DNA from 2 places in the Peribacillus sp. FSL M8-0224 genome. Region 2 is predicted to be linked to the other one. Evidence: riboswitches for the same ligand, from Rfam matches in the RefSeq annotation. Region 2 holds a riboswitch; the other holds the start of a gene.
The links. A riboswitch is a leader RNA that binds a small molecule or an ion and turns the genes downstream of it on or off. The one in region 2 is predicted to bind S-adenosylmethionine.
Positions count from the first base shown of each region.

Region 1: it holds a riboswitch for S-adenosylmethionine, as region 2 does, so the genes downstream of both, MKX49_RS20075 (methionine ABC transporter ATP-binding protein) here and MKX49_RS22965 (5-methyltetrahydropteroyltriglutamate--homocysteine S-methyltransferase) in region 2, are expected to answer to the same signal.

Region 1 is NZ_JBBOOJ010000001.1:4,168,860-4,172,272, forward strand. It holds gene MKX49_RS20065 (MetQ/NlpA family ABC transporter substrate-binding protein) at 1-199, opposite strand, end outside; gene MKX49_RS20070 (methionine ABC transporter permease) at 221-871, opposite strand; gene MKX49_RS20075 (methionine ABC transporter ATP-binding protein) at 893-1,909, opposite strand; SAM riboswitch class I at 2,149-2,260, opposite strand; gene MKX49_RS20080 (GNAT family N-acetyltransferase) at 2,378-2,854, opposite strand; gene MKX49_RS20085 (nuclear transport factor 2 family protein) at 2,948-3,316, opposite strand.
Region 2 is NZ_JBBOOJ010000001.1:4,719,470-4,722,882, forward strand. It holds gene MKX49_RS22950 (MIP/aquaporin family protein) at 1-305, opposite strand, end outside; gene MKX49_RS22955 (glycerol-3-phosphate responsive antiterminator) at 531-1,073, opposite strand; gene MKX49_RS22960 (hypothetical protein) at 1,247-1,666, opposite strand; SAM riboswitch class I at 1,823-1,924, shown strand; gene MKX49_RS22965 (5-methyltetrahydropteroyltriglutamate--homocysteine S-methyltransferase) at 2,006-3,109, shown strand; gene MKX49_RS22970 (hypothetical protein) at 3,253-3,413, opposite strand, start outside.

The DNA of each region.
Region 1 (3,413 bases), 550 kb from region 2:
AAGTGACCAGTTCGATATTAAGTCCGTCCTCTTTCGCCAAGTCGACAATGTATTCCCATGTTCTCGTATCCCCGCTGCTGACACCGACTTTCACTGTTTTCACATCACCCGAACTCCCTGATGCACCCTCTTCATTCCCGCATGCTGAAGCCACGATGGCCAATGCCAATACCATGATCGTTAATAAGATTTTTTTCATTTTTCCTGCCTCCTGTTAGTTTTATCTTCTTCTGATTTTTCTTGAAACAAAATTCCCGGTGGATTGCAATAATTGAACGATGATCACGAGCGCCGCCACTGTGACGATCATCGTCATCGTATCGAACCTTTGGTAACCGTAAGCCAAGGCTAAATCCCCGACCCCGCCTGCACCGACGGCACCTGCCATCGCGGTAGATCCAACAAGCCCGATAGTCGCTGTTGTAAATGTCAGGATTAACGAACTAAGTCCCTCGGGAATCAAAAAGCGGTAAATGATTTGCCATGTTGTCGCCCCCATCGCCTGAGCTGCCTCGATGATCCCTTTGTCCACTTCCAACAGCGAGTTTTCCACAAGCCGGGCAATATAAGGAGCCGCGTAAAAGATTAGCGGAACAATGGCCGCATTCGTTCCGATCGCACTGCCGACAATCATTCTTGTAAACGGAATGAGTGCTACAAGCAAGATGATGAAAGGAACGGACCGCAGGATATTGATGATCGGGTTCAATACATTAAAAATCCATTTATTCTCCAGGATGTGACCCTTTCTTGTAATGACAAGCAGGATACCGAGCGGAAGCCCGATCAATCCGGAAAATATCAATGAGATGGCTACCATATAAAGTGTGTCACCGAAAGCTGTCGACAGCTGGTCTGCCGTTATTTCCATTCCCCAAAGCGTATTACCCATTTATACTTGCACCTCCTGGACGAGAATCCCCTCATCTTTAATATATTGATAAGCCTTGTCGACCTCATTTTTGCTCCCCGTCACTTCGATGATCAAATTCCCGAAAGGAGTTTCCTGGATTTCAGAAATATTGGCTGATAAGACACTTAAATGAACATCATATTTCTTCGAGATGGTTGAAAGTAAAGGAGTACCCGAAGTAGTTCCAATAAAATTAATTTTCCAAATAATCGGGATATGGGACCCTATGCTTTTTAAGAAACTTTGTGGAATTTCGTCATGTATGACCGTTCTCACGAAGTTTTTTGCAATATCCGTTTGCGGCTTGGCAAAAACTTCGAAAACCGAACCTTGTTCAACGACGCAGCCGCCCTCCATGACCGCTACCTTATTGCAAATTTCCCGAATGACAGACATCTCATGAGTGATTAGCAAAATGGTGATATTGTATTCTTTATTAATTTTTTTTAAGAGCTGCAGAACTGCACTCGTTGTTTGTGGATCCAATGCCGACGTAGCTTCATCACACAATAAGATCGATGGATTCGTAGCCAACGCCCTCGCAATGCCGATCCGCTGCTTTTGCCCGCCGGATAGTTGTTCCGGATAACTCTTTGCTTTGCTCGATAAGCCAACGAACTCCAATAGCTCGCCTACACGTTCTTTGATTTCCTTAGCTGGAGTTCCCGATAAAACCAGCGGCATGGCAATATTATCAAAAACAGTTTTTGAGTTTAGTAAGTTGAAATGCTGAAAGATCATCCCGATTTTTTTCTTTTCTGCCCGTAATTCCTTCGGGCTTAATTTGGTTAAATCCTTGCCCCCAACAACCACCGAACCATCTGAAGGATGTTCAAGCAAATTCACCAACCTGATCAACGTACTCTTTCCGGCCCCGCTATAACCGACTACCCCGAATATATCCCCCTTTTCCACTGTCAAATCAATGCCCTTCAAAGCCTCGACAGTCTGTTTCTTTGTTTGATAAACCTTTTTAACACCTTGAAACTCAATCATCCAATCTCCCCCCATGCTGTTTATTTGTACGAATTCCTTATCCAGAGAGAAGAGCTTTGCAACGCTTCATAATGATAGGGTTAAATTCTGTCAAACTCACGAGTAATTGCACCAATTCTCCAAATAACCATATACATTTTGAATAAACAAAAGAGGCCTCTTCCGTCATCAGACAGAAGAGGCCTCTTTTAGACATAAAAAAGAGTAAACTCTTAAATTAATTATCTAAGAAAAGCTCCTTCTTATCTTTCAAACTTTCGTCCGTTGGAATTAGCACAGTATTTTTACAAAAGTAAAAACCCGCTGCCGAGGTATCATAGGGCCAAGTCCCTCCACATCTCTTGATAAGAATTAACGTTATATTTAATTATGTCCTTCACTATATATTCTAATTTCGCTAAAGTCAACCATATTTTTCATCGCTCTAAATAGTTTCATAGTATAGTGAATTGATACTTTTTAATTATATTAATATAATGATTTACTCATTCTCCATACAGGGTATTTTTCATTTTCTTCCCTTATCTTCACCATGCCTGAATTCGTATATAAAGAAATCGCCCTTTGATTATCCGGAGAAACCCTTAAGTGATATTCGGATACATTAAATTGCCTGAAAAAGTTTTCTGCGTAGCGAACCAATTCCTTGCCAAGGCCTTTACTGCGGTATTCGGGAATAAGATAAAATAGATTCACATAGCCAATTTCAGTTCCTTCATACTCCCGAATTTGAAGTTCCATTTGTCCAATCGGTTCTTGGTCCTTTTCAATGATCACCTGTCCATCCGGAAATTTGCGGACCCTTTCTTCCATTCGTTGCAAATAGGCATGTTCATCTCCAAAACCAGCATCAGTTCCAAAACTTACAACAAAGGAATCTTTCCGGAAATTAATGATAGTATCTTTATCCTTGTCCGTATCAATGGTACGAAAAATCAACTTCATCCACCCCTATCATTTTAGTGAAATAGTTTTCATGCTAGGAAAACTCATGTACCTTTCAAAATTTAAAAACTTTCTTTTTCATAAAAAAAAAGCTTAAAGGAGCCCTTTTGTTTTTGTACCTTGATGAAAAAACATTTGCCATCTTCCATTCGCACATTTCCAGATTGAACTTCTTAAGGTATGTTCCAGCTTATCTTCATCAAAAATCCGGTATGTAGTTAGCACGGTATCATCAGACAATCGATGCATCTCAAATTGACTTAATGTCATGTTCACCGCTCCGGCTCCCTCTTGCCCCATAAAATCGCTTTTTGACCATATGTTACCCGAACTGCCGAACTCAAAGAAATCATCTTTCAATAAGGATGAAAGCACTTCTGGAGATGTACGAACTTCAGATTTTAACAATTTCTCCTCCAGCTGATACAAATGCTCTTTTAATAATGAAGATTCCCTGTCCATTCATCTTGTCCTCCTTTTTCAACCATTTCCCTCGAAGAAACGAAATAGGAAAATCGTGAATAATTAATACGTAGATTTTCAGTAATTCATGAACCAT
Region 2 (3,413 bases):
AGGAATACTAGAGTTGCGCCGAGTATCGCGCCAATCATCTGGGCAACGATGTAACCGGGCACATCACTCCATGGAAATTCTCCAATAATGGCAAACCCAACTGTGACCGCCGGGTTTAAATGCGCCCCGCTTATGGACCCCACTGCAAAAACACCCATGGTAACAGCCAATCCCCATGCAATCGTGATAACGATCCAGCCGGCATCTTTTGCATAGGAACCCTTTAAGGATGAACCTGCCCCAATACCTGCTCCGAATAAAACTAAAATCATCGTGCCTAACACTTCTCCCCAAAATGGAGTCATGATAAAACCCTCCCCTGATAATTTTTTAAACCTTGCCAACAAATAAAAGGAGATCCGCAGCAGAACTATCTTCATAAAAAAATTATGAATAGATCTGTTGTGAATCTCCTAGTCTCCGTCACATATATTAACTTGTACTGTAAAATATACTAGGTTATGAAAACGCTGTCAATAATTTGTGAGAAATTAATCTATTTTTCTGTAATTTTTTTCAATTTTTCCCTATTAGACGATATCCCATAATTCAGTTTTTGAAGTGGTGATTGACGATGCCCCTGCATCAAGGGCATTCAGGACTTCATCCGAAGTACGTATGAGGCCGCCTGCAAAAATCGGTGTCTGCAATCGTTCCTTCACTTCTTTTATCATCCATGGCATGGCGCCCGGCAATACTTCGATATAATCCGGCTTTGTTTTCTGCACCAGCTTATAACTTTTCTCAAGCGCGTGTGAGTCTATTAAAAAGATTCGCTGGATGGCAATGACCCCCTTTTGCTTCGCCTTCAATATAACGCTTGATTTAGTCGAAATCAGCCCATAGGGGTTATATTCCTGACAAATGAATTCCGTCGCGTACTCATCACTTCTTATGCCATGGATCAAATCGACATGATAAATCATTTTCTTATTATGCTGCTTTGCCATCATACTTACATTTTTCAATTGTGAGATATGCAAATCAAGAAACACACCTATTTCATAGGAACTTTCTAGAAATCTTTCGAAATCCTTCATGCTTGCTGAAGCAGGCAAAATCTTCTGATCCATCATTATCCTCCTCATTCCCAGAAAAACTCAAAACTTCAAGTCATTTAGTATATTTTAAAGAGCTTGATTTATCAAACACATTTTTTTCATGAACCATGTCATCTTAACACTATCATACCTGGCAAACCCTTTATAGGTTACGGCTAAGGATATATGTAAAATATCCCCTTAAATCATATAGAAAGATTCATTTTCAATGCACCTTCGGCGAGTTCATACGATTTAATTGTGCCAATCGGAATTTTCCTCACGATGCTCCAAGCATTAACATTCATTTTGATTGCTCTTTTTTCATATTCAAAAAATGGCGGTCTGTTAAATATCCTTTGGTTGATGAAATTCCTGTCAACGGGTTCCATTTCCACTAATTCAAATGAAATCGTTCTTTTTTCCACATGAACCGGTTTTAATGTAATCCGGAAAGCTACGTTTTTCTTAAACATCATTTTTTTAACTTCCATCATTCCGGAAAGCACAATATGCCTTGGCGTAATCTCGACTTTAATATCCTGACCAGATGATTTCATTTTTATGATTCTCTCTATCATGGCTTCAGTTACCGTAATCGGTATGCCATTTTTGAATGGACTCATCCTTGCATCCCCTCCCCACTCAAAGCATATGCCGGATTCCCTGATGCCGTTAACATTTCAGCCCAGATTAATAAACGGTATATTCGAAATATTCCAGCTCCCCCCCTTGACCTTCATAAAAACTACCTGTATAGTCATAGTTAATTTAATAGACAACTCTTATCCAGAGAGGTGGAGGGACTGGCCCTTTGATGCCTCAGCAACAGACTGATCTTGTACTGTGCTAATTCCAGAAGTGTAAAAACTTGAAGATAAGAAGAGTATATAGCTTTGTTGCCAACACCTCTTCTTATTTTTAAGGAGAGGTTTTTTATTTTTAAAAGGAAAGAAGGAATCAACATGTCAATCACATTAACGAAAGCACCGTTCAGGGCGGACCACGTCGGAAGTTTATTAAGACCGGAACGTTTACATATTGCCAGAAAGGACTTTAAGGAAGGTACCATTTCAGCTGAGCGGCTTCGTGAAATTGAAACTGAAGAAATCAAACGGATCGTCGATAAACAAATTGAAGTTGGTTTAGAGGCCGTTACGGACGGTGAGTTCAGACGAACATGGTGGCACTTTGACTTCCTCGAACATTTAAATGGCATCGAGGGATATGTAACTGAAAAAGGCCTCACATTCGATGGTGTGGAAACAGAGAGATATAATGTTCGCAATACCGGGAAGGTTTCATTCAACCCTGAACATCCCTTCATTCGTGATTTCATTGAATTGAACAAAATAGTGAACGGACGTGCCGTTGCCAAGCAAACCATCCCCAGTCCGAATCAATTATTTGCTGCAGGCATTCATAATGAAGACGTCTACCCTGATATCGAAGACTATGCAAATGATATCATCAAAGCCTATCAGCATGCTTTGAAAGCCTTTTATGAAGCAGGTGTGCGTTATCTTCAATTGGATGATGTATATATTGCCAGACTTTCAGCTCCGGATTTCCAGTTCAAGGATGGAAAATATACGAGGGAACAATTAATTGATCTTGCACTTCGGGTCATTAATGGCGCATTGGAAGGCAAACCAGAAGACCTTATCGTCACTACCCACCTATGTCGCGGAAACTACCAGTCGACATGGGCGTTTGAAGGAAGCTATGCCCGTATCGCCCCAACTTTATTGGCAAAAGAAAAAGTGGATGGATTCTTCTTGGAATATGATGATCAACGCTCTGGGGATTTCAAACCATTGGAATACATTCCAAATGGCGGTGCACGGGTCGTACTGGGTGTCGTCACTTCAAAAAATGGGGAAATCGAGGACAAGGAAGCTGTTAAGGCACGCATTAAAGAAGCCTCGCACTTCGTTCCGCTCGAACAATTATGCTTAAGCCCCCAATGCGGCTTCGCCTCCACACATCACGGCAACAAGCTAACCGAAGCACAGCAATGGGAAAAACTGAAATTCGTCGTTGATGTAGCAAAAGAAGTATGGGAATGATTATTTTGCGGGGACTTTAAAACTTATTTACAGGATTCGAACAACCTAATCGGCTTCAATATAAGCGTGCCGATTAGGTTTATACTTAAAACCCTAAAACTGAAAGCAAATAAAAAAAGAACGGCCATCTGCACTTTCCCTTTTTACTTGCAGCTATCATCATCATCCTCCATTTTCTTCACGAATATATCATCCGTCACCCTATCTTCCAGCTTATTCCTCAAGGCTAATTCCGCAGCCTTCCCATCACTAGGCGATCCGTCCGAGAAATACATCGGAAACAGGGAGAAAAACATAATATAAA